One region of the Ferdinandcohnia sp. SAFN-114 genome, then DNA from elsewhere that is predicted to be linked to it. Evidence: riboswitches for the same ligand, from Rfam matches in the RefSeq annotation. Region 1 holds a riboswitch; each other region holds the start of a gene.

Region 1 (4,152 bases):
TGCTTCAATTCTATTTGTTACAACTCCAGCAACACGATCACCAGCACTTACTCCCAAACTCTTTAACCCAGACTGGGCACGTGCCACCTTATTACGCAATTCTCCCATTGTGATTGTTTGAGAGACGCCGTTTTCATCTGATTCAATAACTGCGGTTTGCTGATCGTCACCACGTAAAATATTTTCTGCAAAATTTAATCTAGAATCAGGAAACCATTGTGTACCTAGCATTCCACCATCGCTTGGAGGAACTACGACTCTTTCTCCTTTATCTCCAATAACTTTTGCAAAGTCCCATACCGCTGACCAGAATGATTCAGGTTGAGCGACTGACCAGCGATGAAAACGTTCATAGGGTAGGAGTGGAAAACCGACCTCTTGAGAAAACTTCACCAAATTCGACTGTGAGACCCAAGTTTCACTCGGCTCCCATAGAACCTTGGATTCTAGTAAACTGTGTTGTGTTGTCATTATCTATTCCTCCCTCATACTAAGAGAAGCATTATTCTAAGCACACACCCATCCCTTAGTTCATATTTTAATAGTTTCTCTTTACAATCATCCCCTACCAATAGAGGTAGGGGAAATCTTCACAATTATATTTCACAAGCATACGTAACAATAGCACCTCTGAGACGTTGTGCCTCCTTATAGGTACATCTGTTTTGTACTACCTCAAGTCCTGCCTCTTTCGCAACTTCCACTGCCCTTGGGGAAATAACACCTTCTTGTAACCAGAATACTTTTGGTTGAATCTTTGCTGCTTCAGCTGCAACTCCAATTGCTGCCTCAGGACTACGGAATACTTGAACGATATCTACCTTTACCGGAATAGATGTTAAATCTGGATATGCCTGTTCACCGAGTACCTCTGTTTCCCTTGGATTAACCGGGATAATTTTATAACCGAGACGCTGCATTTTTCGTGCAAGTCTGTAGCTTGGGCGAGCTGGATTACCACTTAGACCAACAACGGCAATTGTTTTTGCACGCTGAACTTCTTTCCCTTCAACTTCTTCACGAATAAATGTTGATTGAAGTGCCCAGCGTATGACTCCCTCATCATTAACCGCTGTTTCTCCTTTTTGCTCTCCTTTTGATGAAATGCCTGTCGCTTCATAAAAAGCCTGGTCCAAGTCATTAACTAAATCACGGTATGATTCAATACCAACTGATAATCGGATTAATTCTTCACTTACTCCAGTTTTTACTAACTCTTCCGCACTTAATTGCTGATGAGTTGTTGATGCTGGGTGAATAATAAGTGACTTGGCGTCCCCAACATTTGCTACATGTGACCATAGTGCAATGTTATTAATTACTTTCTTACCGGTTTCTCTTCCACCCTTAATGCCAAAGTTTACGATTGAGCCATATCCCGAACGCAAATATTTAGTAGCTAGTTCATGTGCTGGATGCTCTTCAAGACCAGGGTATGAAACCCAATCAACCGCAGGATGGTCATTTAAGAATTTTGCGACTTTCAGTGCATTTTCATTATGTTTTTCGATTCTTAGGTGTAATGTTTCAAGACCCTGTATCAATAGGAACGCACTATGTGGGCTTAATGAAGAACCAAAATCTCTTAAAAGCTGAACTCTAAGTTTGGTACTAAATGCTAAAGTTCCAAATTCATTTGCATACTTAATTCCGTTATAACTTTGATCTGGCTCTGTAAAGCCTGGGAACTTTTCACTGTTCCAATTAAAACGGCCTCCATCAACGACTAACCCACCAATTGTCGTTCCATGTCCACCTATCCACTTTGTTGCGGAGTGAACCACTATATCAGCACCATATTGGATTGGTTTACAAACATATGGAGAAGCAAATGTATTATCTATAATGAGTGGTACTCCATTTTCATGTGCAATCGCTGATACTGCTTCAATATCTAAAACATGCAAGCTTGGGTTTCCAATCGTTTCTGCAAATACGGCCTTTGTTTTCGGTGTTATAGCTTTTCTAAAATTCTCAGGATCTGTTGGATCAACGAAATGAGTCTTGATTCCATATTTCGGAAGCGTAACAGCGAAAAGATTGTAAGTTCCGCCATATAAGTTGGAAGCTGCTACAATTTCGTCTCCTGCTTGTGCGACGTTCATAATGGATAGAGCAATTGCGGCCATTCCTGAAGATGTTGCTACAGCTGCGACACCATCCTCCAACAACGCGATTCGTTTCTCAAGCACATCAACAGTCGGGTTACCGATTCTAGAATAAATATTACCTGACTCATCAAGACTAAATAGACTTTGAGCATGATCTGTATTATGAAAGACGAAAGAACTCGTTTGATATATTGGTACTGCACGTGAACCAGTTGTAGGATCTGGGGATTGACCACCATGTAAAAGTATCGTTTCATCATCATAAGTTTCATATTGTTTTGTCATTGTTTAAACCTCCAAGTTCAATTTTCTGCAAGTTTGCTAGATAAGTTTTTATTTTATGTAAATAAAAAGCCCCCTCAAAATAAGAAGAGGGGGCCTCAACTTATCTTTCAGATGTACACACATCTGCAGGAATTAGCACCTTTTCAAGTTTTCACTTGAAGGTTGCTGGACTTCATCGGGCCTGTTCCCTCAGTCTCTCTGGATAAGAATTTTATTAAAATGACGTATTAACGCTTTAATCCTTCATTAATATAAAGTATTATAGAATACTTTATTTTTTCAGTCAATATATTTTTTAGAAAAATATATCTATTGCCAAGATTTTTTCTATTTAAATTAACTGTTGAAAAGTTCTCCTTCTTCAACTTTAAAATAAGGCTCTTTTCTAAAAGATTGTTGCTTTTATATGTAGGGTGATTACCGCTCCTGGTACTCGCTTTCCGCGGACGATCCGCAAGCCTCCTCAACGAAATGTGGAGGCGGCTTGCACAGAAACGAGAAAATTGGCCGACTAAAGCGCCACGTCCTGTGGCGACGTCGGCACTAGCACGTCGTGTACGTCGGAGACTCCGACAAAGAGGCGTATTTTGCCTCTGAAGGAGGAGTTGAAATTTCTCGAGTTTCTAGCCGCTGCAACTGGACAAGTCGCTATGTCACTGCGGGGTCTCGCTTGGCTCGCTATACCCGCAGGACGTTGAATTACTTCCTCGAAGCTACACCGCACGAAGAAAATGCAAGCATTTTCGAGGATCCCGTACCATCCACTGAAATAATTGATTGGACAATAATATATCCCTTGCATAATCGGATCAAAAAGCAACAAAGTTTACGAAAATAGCCTAAAATAAAAACCCCTTCTGAAAGACCAGAAGGGGCGCAAGAATTTACAATAATAATATTTGCATTCGTCCACCTTCTCATCTCCGGAATAAAAATACTCCTCTGAACTTGGCACCGGGCATTCAAATGCTGGTTGCCGAGGCTTCGTAGGGTCAGTCCCTCCACCTCTCTTGATAAGAAGAATTGCATTATTTAACTTTAGTAGTAATGTTAAACATTTTAGATAATTTAGTCAATGGTTTTTTTATAGATGATAAAAAATTTTTTTATTGTTTCATATATTTATTTAAAACAACTATAGAGTACCCGAGCAAGGTTCCACCATAACTTAGTCTAACCGATAAACAAGCATTTTCAATTCCCTTAACAAATGATAAAATGGCACTAGTTCTTAGTTCCTGTGTTTTAAAACTTTAACATCCCTCTCGATGATAACGGTTACAAATATACAAGATTATTAAACTACTGACAAAATAGAAAGGCGAAAGCCCATGATCAAAAAATTTAAAAAATGGAACACATTACGAAATCAGATTTTATTTATCTTCTTATTTGTCATGATTATCGTTCTTTTGATTGTAGGTCTATTAACATTAAGACAGGTCTCTACTCTTTTAAAAAGCAATGCAGAAAAACAAATCCGCCAGGTTGCGATTGAGGCAAACGGTAGAATGGAATCTTTATACGAACAAATTAATATGTCGTCAAAGCTCGTCATTACGGACGAGGGCGTTCAAAAAGCCCTAACAAAAATGTTTGATGGAAAAGAAATCTCCTTCCAGGAACGTCAACAATTAATGGGACATGTAAACCGTATTATGGGGAATACAGATGGCATCTTTTCATTTCAAATCTTTTCTGGGGAACAACAACGTGTTATTCCCCTAGATGAAGACTTATTAAAAAATCGGATAGA
Region 2 (4,152 bases), on a different contig from region 1:
TTTAAAATTTGGTGCACAAATAACTGTGAATTCAGGTTGATGTGTATTTAGATCCTCTTCTGTTGGTCGAACAAACATTTGTTGAGAGAAAAGGTTATGCCAAGCATATTCATTGATTACTTGGATTGGCATGCGTACTTTTTTGTCTGCACCTGCATATCCATTGAATACGAAAATCTCATCTTTTTCTGTTAAGTATGAAAGTACTTTTGTATAAAGTTTTTCATATACTTCTTCAGAAATTGGTTTGTTTACCTTACCCCAATCAATTCTATCTTTAGTAGATGCTTCTTCTACGATGTATTTGTCTTCAGGTGATCTTCCGGTGTACTTCCCAGTTGTCGCACGTATAGCCCCAGTCGAAGTAAGGATTCCCTCTTGTCTAGATAGTACTTTTTCAACTAAAATAGGAACAGATAGGTTATGAAGTGCGTTTTTTCCATTCACTAATTCTAATAGCTGCTCATTTGTAACTTCAACTGAATTCATGTTAAACCATCCTTTATTAATTTTTAAATTTCCATAAATTATCTCAAATTTACAATTAGTATAACACATTAATAAAAATAGTCTATACTATTTAACGTATTTTACGTAACATATCATTAAAAAGTGCGCGCAGATTCTAAAATAGTCCTTTATAATCGATAATTCTTTTATAGTTTGTCAATATTGAGGAAATAGTGTGACACACTTCGACTTTGTTTTTTTTCGGAATTCTGTTGACACCTTAAGGACTACTGCGATATCATATGTCATTGAACGGATACTCTCTTATCCCGAGCTGGCGGAGGGACAGGCCCAATGAAACCCGGCAACCATCACTTTTCTTACATATCAAATGGTTTTTAGTGAAACCTATTAGTAGGTCTCCACATTCGAAAAAGTGATAAGGTGCTAACCTGAGCAAGGTATGTCCTTGATCGATAAGAGTGAAAGGCTGGATAAACGATAAACCTTTCCTCGAAATAGTAGGAAAGGTTTTTTATTCTTTATTGGTTTTATTGATGTTACTTAACGCGTGATATGTGTTTAAATTATTCTCGGAGTTCGATTCCAACAGAATAATGTTAAAGCCTCCGGCGGATGCCTCGATTTTTTAGCGGAAATTTTTCGCTTCCTGTGGCAACCGTCTTTATGACCCACATCGTGTCGGCCTAAAGATCGGGCGCAAAAACGCCAAGGCACATTTGATCGTAGATAACTGTTCATTTAATATAGGATAGAAAATCGTGAAGGTAACAATACTAAGGGAATGAGTACCGTATCAATGAATGTCAGAACTCGAACTATTCGATTCTGAATCCGAAAAGGAGGAAGCGTTTGTGACAAATAGACGCCGTTTATTTACTTCAGAATCTGTTACAGAAGGACATCCAGATAAAATCTGTGACCAGATTTCAGATTCTATTTTAGATGCGATTTTAGCAAGTGATGCAAATGCACGCGTAGCGTGTGAAACTTCTGTCACAACAGGTCTTGTACTTGTTGCGGGAGAAATTACAACTTCTACATATGTAGATATCCCAAAGATTGTCCGTGAAACGATTAAAGAGATTGGCTATACACGAGCAAAATACGGATTTGACTATGAAACTTGTGCAGTTTTAACATCCATTGATGAGCAATCTCCAGATATTGCAATGGGGGTTGACCAAGCGTTAGAAGCACGTGAAGGTCAAATGACTGATGAGCAAATTGAAGCAATTGGTGCTGGAGACCAAGGATTAATGTTTGGTTATGCTTGTAACGAAACAAAAGAATTAATGCCTCTACCAATTTCATTAGCTCACAAGTTATCACGCAGACTAACAAAGGTACGTAAAGATGAGATTCTTCCATATTTACGTCCAGATGGAAAAACTCAGGTTACTGTTGAATACGATGAGAACAACAATCCAGTTCGTATCGATACGATTGTTATTTCAACCCAGCACCATCCTGAAATTTCATTAGAGCAAATTCAACGTAATTTAAAAGAACATGTAATTAACCCTGTCGTTCCTAGTGAACTAATTGATGAGAATACTAAATATTTCATTAATCCTACTGGCCGTTTTGTAATTGGTGGTCCTCAAGGGGATGCTGGGTTAACTGGCCGTAAAATTATTGTTGATACGTACGGTGGTTATGCACGCCATGGCGGTGGCGCTTTCTCGGGTAAGGATCCAACTAAGGTTGACCGTTCAGCTGCATATGCTGCTCGTTATGTTGCGAAAAACATCGTAGCAGCTGGTTTAGCGGATAAATGTGAAGTTCAGCTTGCGTATGCAATCGGTGTTGCACAACCAGTTTCTATCTCTGTAGACACATTTGGAACCGGAACTGTGTCAGAGGATGTACTTGTAGAATTGGTTCGTGATAATTTTGATTTACGTCCTGCTGGAATTATCAAGATGCTTGATCTACGTCGTCCAATTTATAAGCAAACCGCTGCATATGGTCACTTTGGTAGAAATGATCTTGATTTACCATGGGAGCGTACTGACAAAGCAGAAGCGCTTAAAACACAAGCTGCAAAATAAGAAAGAAAAAAGCTCGCCTTAATGGTGAGCTTTTAACTTTATTCATCTGAAATGCTATGAGTGGTTGGATGAAAGCAAATAGATTATCCAATTTAGTATCAAACTTGACTGAATAAAGTTAAAGCCTCCGGCGGATGCCATAGATTTTCAAGGGTAATTTTTTGAGCAAGCTCAAAAAAATCTGGGCGTAAATACGCCAAGGCGTATTTGATTAACCGCGTTTTTCTTTTTGTAATTCCTTATAATGCTGCCCTTTTTCCACATATTCACGGCGAATTCTGGCCATATCTTTTTTATCTTCATCATTTAATTCACGAATAACTTTAGCTGGTCTTCCGAATGCAAGAGTGTTTGGTGGAATCTTTTTGCCTTGTGGAACTAGGCTTCCGGCACCTATAAAAGCCCCTTCACCAACCTCTGCCCCATCAAGAATAATGGACCCCATTCCGATTAGCGCATTTTTACGGATAATAGAGCTATGTAGGATCACCTGATGACCAATTGTGACATCATCTTCAATAATTAAAGGATTATTTGGGCTTTGATGCAAGGTTGAGTTATCCTGAATGCTCACTCTTTTTCCGATAATGGTCGGTGCCACATCCCCCCGTATGACAGTATTAAACCAAATGTTTGTTTCCTCACCAATTTTTACGTCACCAGTAACTGTCGCATATTCCGCAATATATACAGAGTCGGCAATTTCAGGATATTTCCCTTTGTATGGATAAATCATAATAGTTACATCCTTTCGTTTGATATTCGATAAATAATCATTTATGGTAAGTGTATCAACTTTTACAATTATCGTAAATCTTACATATATTCAATGTTCCTAAATATTGAGGTGATATCGATGGTACCAACAAAACCGATTAGTTTAATGAAGAAAGTGTATCGTGAGGTATTTCCGATTGTACATCGTGAATTATCAATTTGGAAAAAGAAAGCGGAGGCTATTCCAAATGAGGAACTTCGGAGACAGGCATTAGCGAGTATTCAAACTAAAACGTTTCACTGTGAAGGTGGAGCAATTCTCGCCTTATTATCAGAAGGACAAATGGAGGAATGCATTCGATTTATCGTTGCGTATCAAACGATTAGTGACTATCTAGATAATCTTTGTGATCGAAGCACCTCGCTTGATCCGTTAGATTTTAGCTCGTTACATGATTCTATGCCAGATGCCTTACGACCAGGATGTCCAACAAAAAACTATTATCAATTTCGAGAAGAACAGGATGATGGGGGTTACTTGGAGAGCCTAGTAACAACCTGTCAGGATGTTCTTCACAACCTTCATCATTATGATAAGATTGCTGATTATTTACAGGAGTTGGCAAGTTATTATTGTGCTTTACAAGTTCATAAACATGTAAAGGTAGAAGAGCGAGTTCCAAGACTTGAGAATTGGTTTAAAGATCACCAAAAGGATTTGCCAAACATGGAATGGTATGAATTCTCAGCCTGTTCAGGGTCTACACTAGGGATTTTTTGTTTAGTTGCTTACGCTTTTCATGAAGAATTCAACGAGGAGATGGCCAACAAAGTTCGGAATGGGTATTTTCCATATATCCAAGGCTTGCACATCCTTCTTGATTATTTCATTGATCAAGAAGAGGACCGT
Region 3 (4,152 bases), on a different contig from region 1:
GGATAACCAGGGTCAGGTACTAATGCAACATCCCCAGGATTTAATAGACATTGTGGAATCTCTACCAATCCAGCCTTTCCACCAAATAAAATCGCGATTTCTGTTTCAGGGTCAAGTTCAACACCATATTCACGTTGGTAAAATTCTGCCGCTGCCTTCTTTAAGAATGTATGGCCACGAAATGGAGAATACTTATGAAATTTAGGCTGATCGGCAGCCTTTTTAAGAGCTTCAACAATATGTTGAGGTGTTGGTTGGTCAGGATTCCCCTGACCTAAATTTATTACATCATGCCCTTGGGCAACTACATTGTTCACCTTAGCTACAAGAGAAGCAAAAAACTGTTTCGGTAATTTTTGCAGGGTTTCAGATTGTTGGAAATTTTTCATATCTACACCTTCTTCAAAATACTTGAAATACTAACCAAAAATAATATATTGTTAGAGTTAACTTGTAAAGTATTATTTTCACTGGGAGGATACCAAATGAATCTTAAAATTGCTTGTATACAGTATGATATTCAATTCGGTAAACCGCAAGAGAATTTTGCCCAAATTTCTAAAGAAATCGAAAAGACAATGAATCAGGACAAACCTGATATTATCATCCTTCCAGAGCTTTGGACGACTGGATATGATTTAACAAGATTAGATGAAATTGCAGATGAAAATGGCGATGAAACAAAAACGTTTATAAAAACCTTAGCAAAACAATACTCTGTAAATATTGTAGCAGGCTCTGTAGCCAAAAAGACGGAGCAAGGTGTGACAAATACGATGTTTGTCTTTAATCGAGACGGAGAATTGCTAAGTGAATACAGCAAACTACATTTATTCAAGCTAATGGATGAACATTTGTATTTAAAGGCCGGTGAAGCAAAAGGCGATTTCATAATTGAAAATGTACCAGCAGCTGGTGTGATTTGTTACGACATTCGCTTCCCAGAATGGATTCGTGCACATACAACAAGTGGCGCAGAAGTTTTATTCGTGGTAGCAGAATGGCCACTTCCTCGCCTTGAGCATTGGCGAACATTACTCCTTAGTCGAGCGATTGAAAATCAGTGCTATGTTGTTGCATGTAATTGTGTTGGAAGTAATCCTAATAATGAATTCGGAGGTCATTCGATGGTTATCGACCCTTGGGGAAACATTATTGCTGAAGCAGGTACTGAAAGCACAACTCTAGTTGGAGAAATCGACCTTAGCAAGGTAAAAGAGGTGAGAAAACAAATTCCTATCTTCCAGGATCGTCGTCCTAATTTTTATCATTCATAGAAATAAAAATATATTGACAATTATGTACATTCGTTGATATCATTCTCTTCAGTATCAACATATAATAGAATATCAATTAATTTGATCTCTTATCAAGAGTAGGCAGAGGGACTTGGCCCGATGAAGCCCAGCAACCGACCGTAAATCCATCGCAAGGTGGGGCGCTATTTTTTAGCGCTGGGGAAACCCACAAGGCACGGTGCTAATTCCAGCAGGAAGTGAATAACTTTATTCAGTCATGCTTAAAACCAGACTGAATAAAGTTATAGCCTCCGGCGGATGCAACAGATTTTCAAAGGTAAATTTTCGAGCAAGCTCGAAAAAATCTGTGCGCAAATTCGCTGAAGGCTCATTTGATCTTCTTGGCAGATAAGAGGTGCGAAGCCGTGTCTTCAAGCCTCTTTCAATGAAAGAGGCTTTTCCGTTTTTAGAAAAGCCTCCACACTATTAAATAATACTTCTGGAGGAATATAAATATGTCAATTTCATATCAATCGATTTACGAACCATTAACAGAAAGCACTGCGGTGGCATTGGCCATTCGTTTAGGTTTGTTTGAAGAAGGAACATTTTTAAAATGCAGAGAAATTGGGGATGGAAATTTAAATCTAGTTTTCCATATCACCGAAGAAGAAGGAAATGGCATTATTATTAAGCAAGCTTTACCATATGCAAAGGTGGTTGGTGAAAGCTGGCCATTATCTTTAAAGCGAGCAACAATTGAAGCAAATGCATTATTAGCAGCAGCTGATTATGTGCCAACTCTTGTACCAAAGGTTTATTATTCTGATGAGATTCTAGCTATTACTGTGATGGAAGACCTCTCCCACTTGCAAATCTCAAGAGCAGGTCTCATTGAAGGTAAAAACTTCCCGCTTTTATCTGAGCATATTGGAACATTTTTAGCTAAAACATTATTTTACACTTCAGACTTTGGACTAGAGCCATCGAAGAAAAAAATATTGGTTCAAAAATTTATAAATCCTGACCTTTGTAAAATTACGGAGGATCTTGTTTTTACAGATCCATTTTTCGATATCGATACAAATAGTTTCGAAGAGGAATTACAGAATGATGTTGAACAAATTTGGGCTGACCAACCGCTGAAGCTTGAAATTGCAAAGTTAAAGCAGAAGTTCTTAACTCAAGCAGATGCTCTATTACATGGCGATTTACACACAGGAAGTATATTCGCTAGTGAAACTGAGACGAAAGTTATTGATCCTGAATTTGCCTATTTTGGCCCACTCGGTTTTGATATCGGGCAATTTATTGCAAATCTATTATTAAATGCAATTTCAAGAGATTCTGAGTACCGTGAGCCATTATACGAACATATCAAAAGAACATGGGAAGTGTTTTCCTGGACTTTCTCAGACCTTTGGAAAAATGAAGCGGTTGAACTTTATCGTGATACGGAAGGTTATTTGGAATATGTTCTTGAGCAAACTTTTGAAGATGCAATTGGTTTTGCTGGCTGTGAAGTGATACGTCGAACAATCGGCCTTGCACATGTTGCTGACTTAGATGGCATTGAAAGCATTGAACAAAAAATCGCAACTAAACAGCATGCACTACGTTTAGGAAAAGAATTAATAAAAGAACGCAAGTCAATCAAGGAACTTGGAACTCTACGAAACTATGTAGAAAAAACAGCTAAGGAGTGACAACATGACATACACAAAAAAAGTTCCTCAATCTGTTCAGTGGAATGAAACACATATCAAACTATTAGATCAAACAAAGCTTCCGTTGGAAACTGTATTTATCGACCTTTTTTCAATTGAGGATGTTTGGGACAGTATTACCACATTAAAAGTCCGTGGAGCTCCAGCAATAGGAATTACTGCTGCGTTTGGTTTAGCATTGTCTGCTCAAGGCTATGATGTAACATCCATACAAGAATTCAAGGAAAGACTCCAAAAAGATAAAGAATACTTAGCAAGCTCACGCCCTACCGCTGTAAATCTAATTTGGGCATTAAACCGTCTAGTTGCAAGTATCGAAGCTTTAAAGTCAGTGAATGAAGCAAAAACAACACTTGTCCATGAGGCGATTCGAATTCAAGCAGAAGATGAAGGGGTTTGCCGCCAAATTGGTGAATATGCACTTTCTCTATTCAAAGATGGATTCAAGGTGTTGACAATATGTAATGCGGGTTCAATCGCAACAGCTCGTTATGGAACTGCACTAGCACCATTCCATCTTGCTGCACAACAAGGCATTAATCTATCAGTCTATGCATCTGAGACAAGGCCAGTATTACAAGGAGCTCGGTTAACAACTTGGGAACTACTTCAGTCAGGAGTGGATGTAACACTCATTACGGACAATATGGCCGCCCATACAATTTTGGAAAAAGGCATTGATGCGATCATTGTAGGTGCTGATCGAATTACAGCAAATGGGGATACTGCCAATAAAATCGGAACATTCAATTTGGGGGTTTTAGCAAAAACATTTGGTATTCCTTTTTATGTCGCGGCACCTCTTTCTACGTTTGACGTGACATTGGAAAGTGGAAAAGAAATTCCGATTGAGGAACGAAATCCAGAAGAAGTGACTCATTTGGGTGGTGTTCGCGTCGCACCAGAAGAAGTAAAAGTATACAATCCAGCGTTTGATGTTACACCAAATGAACTTATTACAGCCATTATTACGGAAAAAGGAATTTTACAAGGTGAGCTAAGAACGGAAATCCAGCAGGTGTTTGAAAGATAATAGATTATAAGAAAATCCAGTGTGAAGGCACACTGGATTTTTGATTTGAAAGATCTTTAAAACACGCCTTCCAATTCCAACAATTTTTCTTTTAAATCTGTTCGTGTACCAGAGTATCCCGTCAATGACTTGTCTTTTCCAATTACACGGTGGC
Region 4 (4,152 bases), on a different contig from region 1:
ACCTTAGCTAGTCTGAAGACACACATACTTTCGGACACACCCCCTCAAAATTTGCTATTGCAAGTCCAAAGCTACCTAAACCTCAGACACAACCGAAAAAATTTTACCCTTGCCTGCTTTGTCTAGCTCTCAGGCACCATCGGCTCTAGGTCACAAGCCAATCACCTTTGAAAGCAAAGGACGCCTTCTGTCAGCGCTAATCTTATGCTTATCGCCAATATACGGGCGTGAGCGAAGCTTTGTTATTTACGGAAGTAGATAACCAGCCGCTTGAAAAATGCTGTACCAATCTTCGCGGGATAACTGGACTTCACTTGCTTTCACGGAATCCTTTAATCGCTCGATATTCATGGTTCCAATTACCGGCTGCATGTTGGCTGGATGACGTAATAGCCACGCAATTGCAATAGTTGTATTGGATACGCCGTATTTTTCAGCAATTTCATCAATTTTTTGATTTAATTCTGGACATTTTTCATTACCGAGAAAAGGTCCTTCAAAATAACCATATTGAAAAGGTGACCATGGTTGAATGGTAATGTCATTCAATCGGCAAAAATCAAGGACATCTCCATCACGGTTAATGGATTGATCAATTTGCATATTAGTTGTAACACCACTTGCAATCATGTGGGCATTGGGGATACTTAATTGCAGCTGATTTGCAACAATTGGCTGCTTTACATATTTTTTTAATAACTGTATTTGCATCGGCTTTTGGTTAGAGACTCCAAAATGACGAACCTTCCCTGATGATTCCAACACATCAAATGCCTCTGCAACCTCTTCAGGCTCAACAAGGGCATCTGGACGATGTAAAAGTAAAACATCAAGATAGTCCGTTTTAAGACGTTTTAAGATTCCATCTACGGAATTAAGTATATGTTCTTTTGAAAAGTCAAACATTCCTTTTCGAATGCCACATTTGGATTGAAGAATGATTTTCTCCCTCACGTCATCGTTCATATGTATTGCATCTGCAAAGATTTCTTCACAAGTGCCACTTCCGTAAATATCGGCATGGTCAAAAAAGTTTGCTCCGTTTTCTAATGCCGTTTGTACAAACGCTTCCGCCTCAGGCTTTTCTAATGAGTTGATTCTCATACACCCTACTGCTATAACAGGAACCTCTAGTGAACTAGTGCCGAGTTTTATTTTTCGCATTGTGTTAAACCTCCAAGTTTTAATATAGGAATATTATTACTGTTACCCATTTCTAGTTTACATATTTCGCTATTGATTGGAAAGTATAGATAAAAGGAGGTTAAGTAATGAACCAAATAAAACGCTTATTCATGCTGTTATTATTAGCATTTCCGATGTTTTTCTTAGCGGGTTGTGGGGATGACGAAAGACCTGAGGAAGGCGAGGAAATTGAAGAAATTGAAGAGGAAGATGAAATCGGTGACGGCGAGATTGATGATGAGTAGAATATAAAAGGAGTTCTCCCAAAATCGGGTAGAACTCCTTTTTTTAGTTATGCAGTGGTTGTTGCTGTTTTAGTATCTTTTTTCGTATGAATTCGTTTTGTTAAGAATGGTACTGCAAATCTATCTACACCGTAGTAGTATGTTGCAGCGCCTGCAAATAAGAGAATAACTGCTAATGTGTAAAGTACTGGGTTTGTGCTAACTGTTCCAGCAAGTAAGAAGTTTAGGTTCATGAATGCCCCTGCAATTAATGCTGGGATTGTTGCAGCACCTAAGATTAATCCAAGTCCAACTAGAACTTCTCCCCATGGAATGAGTACGTTAATTATATCAACGTTTGGAACGGCAAAGCCTTCTAGGAATGTTGCATACCAACCTGCTACTGCTGGGTGTTCGCCACCAGCCTTTGCAAGTGCTCCTTGGAGGAATCCGCCTGCGTCAAATCCTCCAGTCAATTTATGAAAACCAGCTTCTAGCCATTGAATACCTAACCATACACGTAATACTGTCCAAATAACTGCCATTTTAGGTCCTTTTAAGAATGTTCTCATCTTAATCTCCCCTTTTATTTAATATTGTGAAACTATTCACAAGTTGTTATAAAAAAATATGATCGTTTTAGCTGCCAGCTTGGGTAGTTAGTTTGTGAAGTTTTTCACTAACTTTCTACACTCTTAATATACAATGGATTTTCAATTAAAGCAATGGGCTTCACAAATATGACACAAATGTTTTTTGATTGTATTTATAGTCTCAAATTTAACGTTTTGTATAGGGAATGATTATAATCACCGAAAATTTTAATAAGGGAAAATTTTTCAAAAAGTGTTTGACTTTGGGTATTTTACACTCTATAATCCATTTATAAAGTAAAACTAGAACGTATTAATTTAATAAAGGACTCTTATCCAGAGCGGTGGAGGGACATGGCCCTACGAAACCCGGCAACCTTCAAGATTATTCTTGAAAAGGTGCTAATTCCATCAGGTAAAATTACCTGAAAGATAAGAGGAGGAAAAAAGCCCTCTTCTTACTAGAAGGGGGCTTTTTTCATCGTTAGGATATGCAAGTTAGAAGTTGTATTAGTACTATTCCTAGTTTTCCTATAAAAATACTGGAGGTACAGACATGAAGAAAATAAGCGTTATTTTTATTGCTGTATTACTGTTGATTGGAATTGCAGGTTGTTCGAATAGCACAAGTAAAGCGAGCCAAGGAAGTGAAAAACCTAAAAAAATCACATTAGATTATGCTTTTTATTCGCCTACGAGTCTTGTGTTAAAAGAGTTTGGGTGGGCTGAAGAAGCATTCAAAGAAGAGGGAATTAAGGTTGAATTTGTTCTAAGTCAAGGAAGTAATAAAGCATTGGAATTTTTAAATAGTGGAAGTGCGGATTTCAGTTCATCTGCAGGGGCAGCTGCTCTAATGGCAAAAGCAAAGGGAGCTCCAATTGAATCGGTGTATATTTACTCAAAGCCAGAGTGGACTGCGTTGGTCGCAAATAAAGATTCAAAGATTCAAAGTATAAGCGATTTAAAAGGGAAAAAGGTTGCTGCAACTATCGGGACAGATCCATATATTTTCCTATTACGCGCCCTTAATGAGGAAGGGTTAAGTCCATCAGATGTTGAAATCGTTAACCTCCAGCATGGAGATGGAGCGGCCGCGTTATCTTCTGGTCAAGTGGATGCATGGTCGGGGTTAGATCCTCATATGGCAAGAGTTGAATTAGAAACGGATGCGAACCTTTTTTACCGCAATGCAGATTTTAATACGTATGGAACCTTAAATGTGCGTTCTGAGTTTGCGGAGAAATATCCCAAGTACGTAGAAAAAGTCATTGAGGTCTACGAAAAGGCTCGTAAATGGGTTTTAGAAAATCCAGAGGAAACAGCGGAAATTTTGGCAAAGTCCGCAAATATTGATATTGAAGTTGCTAATAAACAATTAAATGAACGAAATGATTTTTCTAATCCTGTTCCTGGTGAAATACAAATTGAGGCATTAACCGAAGCAGGTAAGGTGCTTCAAGCGCAGGAAATCATCGGAAAAGATGTTAAATTGGATCAACTAGTTCAGGAATTGATTAATCCTACGTTTGCGGAAAACGTAATTAAACAATAGGGATTGTGCCTCTTTAAAAACGGCACTTCCTCGTGATAGGAGACGGTAAAATGAGCACAAAAGGCGGAGCGTTGACTAGACAAATTAAGGTGAAATCGAAGCGTGAGTTTGTATTATCAGGAAGTCTAAAAGTAGTTCTACTTGGGAGTATCATCCCGGCTATTTTAATCGTGGTTTGGCAATATTTAAGCCACATTGGTGTCCTTGAAGGTCATCTTATGCCGGCACCAACGGTTATCCTTGCGAAAATAATTGAATTTGCTGGAGATGGAAGTCTGTGGAGCCATATTGGGATTACGTTATATCGCATCTTTTTTGGGTTTCTCATTGGGGTAGTTGCTGCTGTTATATTTGGTTCATTGGTCGGCTATTTTAGAATTGCTGAACAGTTACTAGACCCGATGATTCAGGCTTTCCGTTCGATTCCGTCCCTTGCTTGGGTACCTCTTTTTATCTTGTGGATGGGGATTGCAGAACCATCAAAAATTACACTAATTGCGGTTGGGGTATTTTTTCCGGTTTATTTAAACATCGTGTCAGGCATACAGGGTGTTGACCGAAAGTTGATTGAAGTAGGGAAAATCTATAATTTTTCATC

The links. Region 1 has a riboswitch for S-adenosylmethionine ahead of ACR65M_RS15690 (PLP-dependent aspartate aminotransferase family protein). Riboswitches for the same ligand answer to the same signal wherever they lie in the genome.
Region 2: another riboswitch for S-adenosylmethionine. It lies ahead of metK (methionine adenosyltransferase); the one in region 1 lies ahead of ACR65M_RS15690 (PLP-dependent aspartate aminotransferase family protein).
Region 3: another riboswitch for S-adenosylmethionine. It lies ahead of mtnK (S-methyl-5-thioribose kinase); the one in region 1 lies ahead of ACR65M_RS15690 (PLP-dependent aspartate aminotransferase family protein).
Region 4: another riboswitch for S-adenosylmethionine. It lies ahead of ACR65M_RS26365 (aliphatic sulfonate ABC transporter substrate-binding protein); the one in region 1 lies ahead of ACR65M_RS15690 (PLP-dependent aspartate aminotransferase family protein).

The regions. Positions count from the first base shown of each region.
Region 1 is NZ_JBPFDQ010000047.1:27,994-32,145, reverse strand. It holds gene ACR65M_RS15695 (acetoacetate--CoA ligase) at 1-471, opposite strand, end outside; gene ACR65M_RS15690 (PLP-dependent aspartate aminotransferase family protein) at 597-2,396, opposite strand; SAM riboswitch class I at 2,494-2,605, opposite strand; SAM riboswitch class I at 3,311-3,416, opposite strand; gene ACR65M_RS15685 (cache domain-containing sensor histidine kinase) at 3,728-4,152, shown strand, end outside.
Region 2 is NZ_JBPFDQ010000081.1:14,829-18,980, reverse strand. It holds gene pckA (phosphoenolpyruvate carboxykinase (ATP)) at 1-489, opposite strand, end outside; SAM riboswitch class I at 772-933, shown strand; gene metK (methionine adenosyltransferase) at 1,326-2,525, shown strand; gene ACR65M_RS21010 (gamma carbonic anhydrase) at 2,737-3,261, opposite strand; gene tbcS (tetraprenyl-beta-curcumene synthase) at 3,382-4,152, shown strand, end outside.
Region 3 is NZ_JBPFDQ010000009.1:23,668-27,819, reverse strand. It holds gene ACR65M_RS04515 (pyridoxal phosphate-dependent aminotransferase) at 1-389, opposite strand, end outside; gene ACR65M_RS04510 (carbon-nitrogen family hydrolase) at 486-1,277, shown strand; SAM riboswitch class I at 1,364-1,498, shown strand; gene mtnK (S-methyl-5-thioribose kinase) at 1,754-2,944, shown strand; gene mtnA (S-methyl-5-thioribose-1-phosphate isomerase) at 2,949-3,998, shown strand; gene ACR65M_RS04495 (methylated-DNA--[protein]-cysteine S-methyltransferase) at 4,055-4,152, opposite strand, start outside.
Region 4 is NZ_JBPFDQ010000159.1:469-4,620, reverse strand. It holds gene ACR65M_RS26380 (aldo/keto reductase) at 247-1,164, opposite strand; gene ACR65M_RS26375 (hypothetical protein) at 1,272-1,430, shown strand; gene ACR65M_RS26370 (Crp/Fnr family transcriptional regulator) at 1,478-1,981, opposite strand; SAM riboswitch class I at 2,332-2,441, shown strand; gene ACR65M_RS26365 (aliphatic sulfonate ABC transporter substrate-binding protein) at 2,559-3,554, shown strand; gene ACR65M_RS26360 (ABC transporter permease) at 3,605-4,152, shown strand, end outside.